DNA from 3 places in the Nocardia sp. NPDC004278 genome. Region 2 is predicted to be linked to each of the others. Evidence: riboswitches for the same ligand, from Rfam matches in the RefSeq annotation. Region 2 holds a riboswitch; each other region holds the start of a gene.
What was found. Region 2 has a riboswitch for glycine ahead of ACWEO2_RS16320 (serine hydroxymethyltransferase). Riboswitches for the same ligand answer to the same signal wherever they lie in the genome.

Region 1 (3,374 bases), on a different contig from region 2:
TACCGGCCGAGCCGTAGTTCGCGGCCGAGACCGGCGCTCCTCCGTCGCCGCCGCCGAGTGGGTCCCCGGGCAGGAACGGGGCGAGATGCGCGCGCACCGCGACCGGTCCGACGCCGGGTCCGCCGCCGCCGTGCGGGATGCAGAAGGTCTTGTGCAGGTTCAGATGTGAGACGTCGCCACCGAATTTGCCCGGCTGGGCCAGGCCGACCAGCGCGTTGAGGTTCGCGCCGTCGATGTACACCTGACCGCCGGCCTGGTGCACCAGGTCGCAGACCGTGCGCACGTCGTTCTCGTATACGCCGTGAGTGGACGGGTAGGTGAGCATGATCGCGGCGACCTTGCCCTCGTGGACCGCAATCTTGGTGCGCAGATCGTCGATGTCGATGTTGCCGTTGGCCGCGGTGGCCACCACGACCACCTGCATCCCGGCCAGGACCGCCGAGGCAGCGTTCGTTCCATGTGCGGATTGCGGGATGAGACAGATGTTGCGGCCGCTCTCGCCGCGGGACTCGTGGTATCTGTGGATCGCCAATAGTCCGGCCAGCTCGCCCTGAGATCCGGCGTTGGGCTGCAACGAGACTCGATCGTATCCGGTGATCTCCCCGAGCCACCGCTCGAGGTCGCCGATCAGCTCCAGGTACCCGCCGGTCTGCTCGGAGGGCGCGTAGGGGTGGATGCCGGCGAATCCGGGCCAGCTGATGGGCTCCATCTCCACCGCGGAGTTCAGCTTCATCGTGCACGACCCCAGCGGGATCATGGTGCGGTCCAGGGCGAGGTCCTTGTCCGAGAGCTTCCGAAGGAACCGCAGCATCGCGGTTTCCGAACGGTGCTCGTGGAACACGGGGTGCTGCAAGAACTTCGAGGTGCGTTCGAGCTGGGTCGGCAGCCCGGCGACCGCGGTCGGCGTTGCCGTCACCATCGCGCCGAAGGCGGCCACGACGCGACGCACCACGTCGTCGGTGGTGCACTCGTTGCAGGAGATGCCGACGTGGTCGTCGTCCACCAGGCGCAAGTTGATGCCGTAGCGATCGGCGGTGGCGACGAACTCCCTTGCCTGACCCGGCACCCGGACCTGCACGGTGTCGAAGAAGCGGTCGTGCACGATCTGGTGGCCGGCCGCCCGCAGGCTCTCGGCAATCGTCACGGCCTGGCGGTGGACGCGGGTTGCGATGACGCGCAGACCCTCCGGACCGTGGTAGGCCGCGTACATGGCGGCCACGTTGGCGAGCAGTGCCTGCGCGGTGCAGATGTTGCTGGTCGCCTTGTCGCGGCGGATGTGCTGTTCGCGGGTCTGCAGCGCGAGCCGGTAGGCGGGCTGTCCGTCGACGTCGACGGAGACCCCGACCAGGCGGCCCGGGAGCATGCGCTCGAGCCCGGTGCGCACGGCCATGTAGCCGGCGTGCGGGCCGCCGAAGAACAGTGGCACGCCGAAGCGCTGCGCGGATCCGACCGCGATGTCGGCGCCCTGTTCTCCGGGCGGCGTCAAGATCGTCAACGAGAGCAGGTCAGCGGCCACCGTGGTCAGTGCCCCGCGCTCGCCCGCGGCCGCGATCAGCGGTGACAGGTCGCGCACGGCGCCGCTCGCGCCCGGCGCCTGGAACACCACACCGAATGCGTCGTCGTCCGGCAATTCACTGGAGAGATCCGCGATCAGCACCTCGATGCCGACCGACTTGGCACGCCCCTGGACGACCGCGAGGGTCTGCGGCAGGCAGTCCGCGTCGACGATCACCCGGTTCGCGGCGGACTTGGACTTGTTCGCCCGCCGCATGAGCAGCACGGCCTCCATCACGGCGGTGGCCTCGTCCAGCAGGGAGGCCCCAGCCACGGGGAGCGCGGTGAGATCCTCGATCAACGTCTGGAAGGTCAGCAACGCCTCGAGCCGACCCTGGGAGATCTCCGGCTGATAGGGCGTGTAGGCGGTGTACCAGGCCGGCGATTCGAGCAGGTTTCGCCGCAAAACCGCAGGTGTGACGGTGTCGTGGTAGCCGAGACCGATCATCTGGATACGGGTCTGATTGCGGTCGGCGAGGGCACGCAGGTCGGCCAGGACCTGCGGCTCGCTCCGGGCCGCCGGCAGGTCCATGGCCTGCTCGCTGCGGATCTGGTCCGGCACCACGGCGTCGATGAGCTCATCGAGCGTCTGGTAGCCGAGTGCTGCGAGCATGTGCTGTGCTGCCGAGGCGTCGGGACCGATATGACGCGAGGGAAAGTCGCTGGTAGAGGGCCCACCATTGGGGGCAATGCGGGTTTCAGCTGACACGAGGTGACTCCGGTTTCGCTCTGTCCGGACCGCACCGGACATCGACTAGGGGGCACCTCCCCGCTCTGTCCTGAAACCTGAGAGTTTGGGCATTGCCGCGCTAGGGCGTTGCTCTTCACCTTCGGTAAGTACCGGCCTGCGGCCGTTCCTGTTCTCCAGAGTTGCCTCGGCGCTGCGGTACTTGGGCCTGAGAGATTCCCGGGGAGGAAGTTGCTCCTACGGCGCCTCGGAGTTCAGAAGTCTGAAACTCGGAGGTTCTCCCGCTGCGCGTCATCGGCGTCTTCAGTTGTGACTTGCAGAACAGTACACACTCCCCCGAGGTTTGTCTGCCACCGACCTCTCGGGACCACTCGACCGCCGATCCCCCTTGCCAAAACGCATCAGCGTTTGGCATCCTCGGTCGGGAACTCGCTCAGCTGTGACCGCACACACCGAGCATTCGGCGTCCAGATACCAAGTCCCGCAAAGGTATCGAGGGCCTGCCTCCTCTTCCCCCTGCTGACACCGCTTCCTGCGAGCGCTGCTCGGCCATGAATGTGCGGGTCTGACATCACCGGCGACTTCGCGTCGCCGCACAGCAGCCGGATCCTTCCAGCGAGCTCTCGCCGGCTCCGGCTATCGAAGGAGTTCCCATCAGCGCCTCACCCCACCCCTCCCCCCTCGCCCCGGACGGGCGTCGACTGCTTCGGCTCGAGGTTCGCACCGACCGGACTCCGGTCGAACGCAAGCCGCCGTGGATGAAGGTGCGGATGCACACCGGACCCGAATACCGAGCGCTCGCCGCCCTCGTCGAACGCGAGCACCTGCACACCGTCTGCCAGGAGGCGGGGTGCCCCAACATCTTCGAGTGCTGGGAGGACCGCGAGGCGACCTTCCTCATCGGCGGCGACCAGTGCACGCGGCGTTGCGACTTCTGCCAGATCGACACGGGCAAACCCGCCGACCTCGACCTCGACGAGCCGCGACGGGTCGCCGAGTCGGTCAGCGCGATGGGCCTCCGGTACGCAACGGTGACCGGCGTCGCTCGCGACGATCTACCGGACGGCGGCTCCTGGCTGTATGCCGAAACGGTGCGCCAGATTCGCCGGCAGAGCCCGGGCACCGGCGTAGA
Region 2 (3,374 bases):
TGGCGATTGTCATGGCGAAACAAGGTGTCGAGGACAACGGGCGGACGGCCGCGGTGCAGTCCGTCGACCGAGCGCTGCTGGTCATGGAGATCATTGCCAAGCTCGGGCAGGCGGGCGTCACGGAGATCGCCGCCGAACTCGGCGTCCACAAATCTACCGTTTCGCGGTTGATCGCCGTGCTGGAATCGCGGGGATACGTCGAGCAACTGTCCGAGCGCGGCAAGTATCGGCTCGGTTTCTCGATCGTTCGGCTCGCCGGATCCACCAGTGCCCAGGTCGATCTCGTCGGACAGAGTCAGAGCGCCTGCAACGCGCTGGCGATCGAGGCCGGTGAGACGACCAATCTCGCTGTGCTGGACGGTAGTCGGATCATCAATATCGCCGAGGCACACGGGCCGGGTTCGATCGCGTTGCGATCCTGGGTCGGTCAGAGTTGTCCGGCGCACGCCACCTCCAGCGGCAAGGTACTGCTCGCGGATCTGGAGCCGGGGGAGATGCGCAAGCGCGTCGGCGCCAAACTCGAGGCATTCACCGCCAATACGCTGACCAGGGTCGCCGACCTCGCCGCACAACTCGTCGCGGTGCGCGAGAACGGCTGGGCCGATGTACGCGAGGAACTGGAGATCGGGTTGAACGCCGTCGCCGCGCCGGTCTACGACAGCACCGGTGCCGTCGTTGCGGCACTGAGCGTTTCCGGTCCGGCCTACCGCCTGAGTCCGGACCGCTTCGCCGACGTCGCCCAACTGACCATCGCCAGCGCCGCCGATATCAGCCGCCGCCTCGGTTACCTGCGCTGACCTCCCCCGCCGGGTGGGATCGAAATCTGTCTGATCTCGGTTGCCTTCCCGTGTTGACATGGGGGTGGGATGGCCCAATACTGAGTTGCGTATAGAGCTTCGTGTTGCGTTCTACGCAACTTGCTTCTTGCGAAACCGAATATCCGCCGTTCGACGTGCAGCGGGAGATCTCCACACCGTATGTGGAAGCCGAAGGAGCAACACCTCCCGGGAATCTCTCAGGCCCCAGTACCGCTGCGCTCAGGCAACTCTGGAAAGCAGTGCACGCGCACTCGCCGACGGGGCAAACGCACCGACCGGGTGCGTGAATCTCTCAGGCCATTGGACAGAGCGGGAGGAGCTACCTACGCGCACGCGTCGACGAAAGGCTCCTCATGGCCGACTCCGCTATCCGAACCGAACTCGATGCCACACTGCGCGAATTCGACCCGCTCGTCGCCGAATTGGTGGACCGGGAGGTCGACCGTCAGCAGCGCGGGCTGGAGATGATCGCATCGGAGAACTACGCGCCGCTCGCGGTGATGCAGGCGCAGGGATCGGTGCTGACCAATAAGTACGCCGAAGGATATCCGGGGCGTCGCTACTACGGCGGGTGCGAGCATATCGACCAGATCGAGTCGCTGGCGATCGAGCGACTGCGCGGGCTCTTCGGCGCCGAATACGTGAACGTGCAACCGCATTCGGGGGCGCAGGCGAATGCGGCGGCAATGCACGCGGTGCTGCGGCCCGGTGACGGCATCCTCGGGCTGGCGCTGGATCACGGCGGTCATCTGACGCACGGGATGAAGATCAACTTCTCCGGGCGGCTCTATGACGTCGCGGCCTATCACGTTCGGGCCGAGGACCATCTCATCGATATGGACGAGGTGCGCAGGCTCGCCCACGAGCACCGGCCGAAGCTGATCGTGGCGGGGTGGTCCGCGTACCCGCGCCATCTCGATTTCGCCGAATTCCGCCGCATCGCAGATGAAGTCGGCGCGTATTTGATGGTGGATATGGCGCACTTCGCCGGTCTGGTCGCGGCCGGGCTGCATCCCTCGCCGGTGCCGCACGCGCATATCGTCACCTCGACAACCCACAAGACGCTCGGCGGACCCCGTGGCGGATTCATTCTCGCGGTCGAGGAATTGGCCAAGAAGCTGGGTTCGGCGGTCTTTCCCGGACAGCAGGGCGGGCCGCTCGAGCATGTGATCGCGGCCAAGGCCGTCGCGTTCAAAATGGCAAGCGAACCGGTGTTTCGGGAACGTCAGGAGCGCACTCTCGCCGGTGCGCGCCTGCTCGCCGAACGGTTGCTCGCCACGGACTGCCGGGCGGCGGGCATCAATGTCGTCAGCGGCGGCACCGATGTGCACCTGGTGCTCGTCGATCTGCGTGATTCCGAACTCGACGGTCAGCAGGGGGAGGATCTGCTGCACGACATCGGCATCACGGTGAACCGCAATGCCGTTCCGTTCGATCCACGCCCGCCGATGGTCAGCTCGGGACTGCGGATCGGTACGCCAGCGCTGGCCACCCGCGGGTTCGATATCGAGGCGTTCACCGAGGTCGCCGATATCATCGCGGTGGCGCTGCTGCGGGGGCAGTCCATCGCCGAATCAACCGAGCGCGTCGATGCGCTGGTACGCCGGTTTCCGCTGTACCCGGGTCTGCGCGGTACGGCATGACGGTCAGCATTTTCGATCTGTTCCGGGTCGGCATCGGGCCGTCGAGTTCGCATACGGTGGGACCGATGCGGGCGGCGGCGCGGTTCATCGATCGGCTGAAATCCGATGGGGTGCTGCACAATACGGCTGCCGTACGGGTGCAGTTGTATGGATCGCTCGGCGCGACCGGGCGCGGGCACGGCAGTATCGAGGCGGTCGTCACCGGATTGTCGGGGGAACGACCCGAGGTGGTCGAGCCGAAGGTGGTGGCGCGCACCACATCCGACGTGCGCGCCACCGGCATGCTGCACCTGGGCGGCGTGCACCCGATCGGCTTCCTCATCGAGGAGGACATCGAACTGCTCGGGCGGACCAAACTCGCCTTCCACAGCAATGGCATGCTGTTCCGCGCTCTCGACGATGTCGGATGCGTGCTCGCTGAACGCCAGTTCTATTCCGTCGGAGGTGGTTTCGTCCTCGACGAGGACGAGATCGCTGGACCGGCCGAGGTCGTGGCCGTGCCGCAGCCATTCTGTTCGGGGCGCGACCTGCTCGCTCTCGCGGCGTGCCAGCCGATCAGCGCCATTGTGCTGGCGAACGAAATGTCTTGGCGCAGTGCGGATCACATCCGTGCCGAGCTGCTCGATATCTGGGCCGTCATGCAGGATTGCGTCCGACGTGGCATGACCACGCGCGGTGTCCTGCCCGGCGCGCTCAGTGTGCGGCGGCGGGCAGCGGCACTGCACGATCGCCTGATGTTCGAAGCCGATGAAACAGATCCGCTGCGTGCGATGGAATGGGTCACCTTGTTCGCGATGGCTGTCAACGAGGAGAACGCGGCGGGCGGACGCGTCGTCACCGCACCGACCAATGGCGCGGCCGGCATCATTCCCGCTGTGCTGCACTATATTCAGCGGTTCGTCACCGACAGCGC
Region 3 (3,374 bases), on a different contig from region 2:
CGACGTATACCTGGCCACCGGCGTCGTGCACCAGTGCGCACAGCTCGGCGACCTCGTGCTCGTAGACACCGTGCGTCGACGGGTAGGTGATCATGATGCAGGCCAGCCGCTCCGCGTGATCGGCGATCTTGGCGCGCAGATCATCCAGATCGACGTCGCCGTTCGCACGGCACTTCACGACCTCCACCCGCATGCCGACCATGGTCGCCGAGGCCGCGTTGGTGCCGTGCGCGCTGGAGGGAATCAGGCAGGTATCGCGGTGCGCGTCACCACGATCGAGGTGGTAGCGCCGAATCGCCAGCAGTCCGGCGTATTCACCCTGGCTGCCCGCATTCGGCTGCAGGCTCACCGAGTCGTAGCCGGTGATCGCGGACAGCCAGTTCTCCAGATCGGTGATCACCTTCAGCAGGCCGGGCGCATCCTCGACCGGCGCGTACGGATGCACGCGGGCGAAGCCGGGCCAGGTGATGGCCTCCATTTCCGCGGTCGCATTGAGCTTCATGGTGCAGGAACCGAGCGGAATCATGCTGCGGTCCAGCGCGATATCCTTATCGGAAAGCCGCCGCAGGTAGCGCAGCATCGCGGTTTCGGTGTGGTAGCTGGTGAATGCCGGGTGGGTGAGGAAGTCCGAGGTACGGGTCTCGACGGAGACCGCCGCCGCGGGCCCGTTCGCCTCGGAAGTCAGTGCGGTGCCGAAGGATTCGAGTACGGCGGCGACATGAGTCTCGGTGGTCGCCTCATCACAGGCGACACCGACGTGGTCCGCGTCGACCAGTCGCAGGTTGATACCGCTCGACTTCGCCTTCGCCACTACGGCTTCCGCGCCACTGGGCACCCGCACCAGCAGCGTATCGAAGTAATTGTCGTGCACCACGGCACCATCGAGTCCGGCCGCAATGGCCGCCGCCCGCCGATGCACGCGCCGGGCGATCTCGCGCAGTCCATCGGGTCCGTGATAGCTCGCGTACATCGCGGCCACAATCGCCAGCAGCACCTGCGCGGTACAAATATTTGAGGTCGCCTTCTCCCGGCGAATATGCTGCTCGCGGGTCTGCAGTGCGAGTCGATACGCCTGATGGCCATCGGCATCCACCGACACCCCGACGAGTCGACCCGGCAGCTGACGCGCATGCGCGGCGTGCACCGACAGATATCCGGCGTGCGGACCGCCGAACCCCATCGGCACACCGAAACGCTGTGTGGTGCCGAAACATACGTCCACACCCTGCTCCCCCGGCGGCGTGATCAGCGTCAACGCGAGCAGATCCGCGCCGACCGCGACCAACGCGCCCCGCTCGTGCGCCGCCTCGATCACCGGCCGCCAGTCCACGATCCGACCCGAAGCGCCCGGAACCTGAACCAGCACACCGAAGTACTCGCCATCGGGCAGTTCACCGCCGGACAGATCCGCCTCGACGATCTCGATTCCCAGCGGTTCGGCGCGGGTGTGCAGCACGGTCTTGGTCTGTGGGAACAGATCATCGGAGATCAGCAGGCGCGCGGAGGTGGACTTGCCAGCCCGGCGCAGCAGCGTCATCGCCTCGGCGGCGGCGGTGGCCTCGTCCAGCATGGACGCATTGGCCACCTCCATCCCGGTCAGATCCGAGACCATGGTCTGGAAGTTGAGCAGTGCCTCGAGCCGCCCCTGGCTGATCTCGGGCTGATACGGGGTATAGGCCGTGTACCAGGCGGGATTCTCCAGCAGGCTGCGTACCAGCACCGGCGGGGTCAACGTGTCGTAGTAGCCGAGCCCGATCATCGAGGTGGCGACGGTATTCGAATGCGCGAGCGCGGCCAGTTCGTCGAGCACTTCGTGCTCGGTCGCGGCGGGTGGCAGCACCTCGAGTCCGGAGCCGTCCAGAATGCTCGCGGGTAGTGCCGCGGTGGCGAGCTCGGCCAGCGAGCCGACGCCGACGACGTCCAGGATCCGGGCGAGTTCATCCCGGTCGGGTCCGATATGACGGTCGGCGAATGATCGAGTCACGACAAGCTCCCAAGGTCGGGCGGGTCGACCAACGGCGGTCGACGGATACCGGCCCTCCCCCTCTGTCGTGGAGCCTGAGAGATTCGGATGCCGCGACGCAGGTGCCGAGACCCCTTTCCCCATGGGCGGGCAACCGCCGCGTTGTGCGGAGTTGCCACTTTCCAGAGACGTCGAAGCCCGTACGGTCCCTTTTGCCTGAGAGATTGACGGGGAGGTGCTGCTCCTTCGGCGCCCGAACTCTTGTGAAGTCCGGAACTCTCCCGCACGGCGGCGACGCACCGTCAGTTTATGCCGCGCGCGCAACGAATGACGCCACCAGACCCCGGATGGGCGTGTAGCGCTCATCACTTCGGCCGGACAGACGAGTGCCCGCCGCCACAGCGACGGGCACTCGACAAATCGATCCCTAGCCGGTCTTCCGGTTCATCCGAGCCTTACGGCGGAAGGACAGCTCATCCTCCGGCCGCTCGCTCGCGCTGCCGCTCACGGCCCGCTCGGCCGGGAAGTTGGCGATGGCTCCGGTCAGTTCCCGCATGGCGCCGCTGACCGCGATTCCGAAGACGCCCTGCCCACCCTGCAGTAAATCGACTACCTCCTCGGGCGAGGTGCACTCGTACACCGAGGTCCCATCGGAGAACAACGTAATGCCCGCCAGATCCTGCACGCCGCGACTGCGCAGATGGTCGACGGCGATGCGAATGTTCTGCAACGAGATGCCCGCGTCCAATAGTCGCTTCACGATCTTCAAGACGAGAATGTCCTTGAACGAATACAGGCGCTGGCTGCCCGAACCCGCAGCCCCACGGATGGACGGAACGACCAATCCGGTGCGCGCCCAGTAATCGAGCTGCCGGTAGGTGATCCCGGCCACCTGGCACGCGCTCGGTACGCGGTAGCCCACCAAATCGTCGGGCACCGAATCATCCGGGAACAGGCCTGGCTGTACCACATCCTGCGATTGCTCTGCCACTGACCACTCCCTTGCTTCGCCGACGCCTAGCCTCATCGATGACCCGGCTCCGTCACGACCAACGACCGGCCGTAACGGACGTGGCCCAACTATCGAGATTACTCCCTGTGATTCTCCCGGGAGCGGCATCGTCGGACCAAACGCGACGCGCGGTAGGAGTCTCGACCTCTACTTCACCTCTAGAAGAAAGAGCTCGACCAACCGACCGCCCTGGCGCAGCGGCTCAGCTGTCGGTGGCCTTGAAGTCGTCCGGCGAAACGGATTCGAGGAACTCCTTGAACTTCTCCACCTCGTCCTCGCGCTCGTCCGGCATGACCAGCCCGGCCTCTTCGAGCACCGGCTCCTCGGCATAGATAGGACAACCCACCCGCAAGGCGATCGCTACCGAATCCGACGGCCGGGCCGAGATCCGCAGATCGT

Region 1: it holds a riboswitch for glycine, as region 2 does, so the genes downstream of both, gcvP (aminomethyl-transferring glycine dehydrogenase) here and ACWEO2_RS16320 (serine hydroxymethyltransferase) in region 2, are expected to answer to the same signal.
Region 3: it holds a riboswitch for glycine, as region 2 does, so the genes downstream of both, gcvP (aminomethyl-transferring glycine dehydrogenase) here and ACWEO2_RS16320 (serine hydroxymethyltransferase) in region 2, are expected to answer to the same signal.

What each region holds. Positions count from the first base shown of each region.
Region 1 covers NZ_JBSGEQ010000025.1:31,792-35,165, forward strand. Annotated here, with positions in the region: gene gcvP (aminomethyl-transferring glycine dehydrogenase) at 1-2,305, opposite strand, end outside; glycine riboswitch at 2,429-2,536, opposite strand; partial or broken gene ACWEO2_RS30980 (radical SAM protein) at 2,896-3,374, shown strand, end outside.
Region 2 covers NZ_JBSGEQ010000009.1:102,006-105,379, reverse strand. Annotated here, with positions in the region: gene ACWEO2_RS16325 (IclR family transcriptional regulator) at 12-797, shown strand; glycine riboswitch at 949-1,041, shown strand; glycine riboswitch at 1,042-1,136, shown strand; gene ACWEO2_RS16320 (serine hydroxymethyltransferase) at 1,172-2,461, shown strand; gene ACWEO2_RS16315 (L-serine ammonia-lyase) at 2,458-3,374, shown strand, end outside.
Region 3 covers NZ_JBSGEQ010000001.1:65,486-68,859, reverse strand. Annotated here, with positions in the region: gene gcvP (aminomethyl-transferring glycine dehydrogenase) at 1-1,984, opposite strand, end outside; glycine riboswitch at 2,157-2,257, opposite strand; gene ACWEO2_RS00300 (MerR family transcriptional regulator) at 2,391-2,990, opposite strand; gene ACWEO2_RS00295 (bifunctional nuclease family protein) at 3,178-3,374, opposite strand, start outside.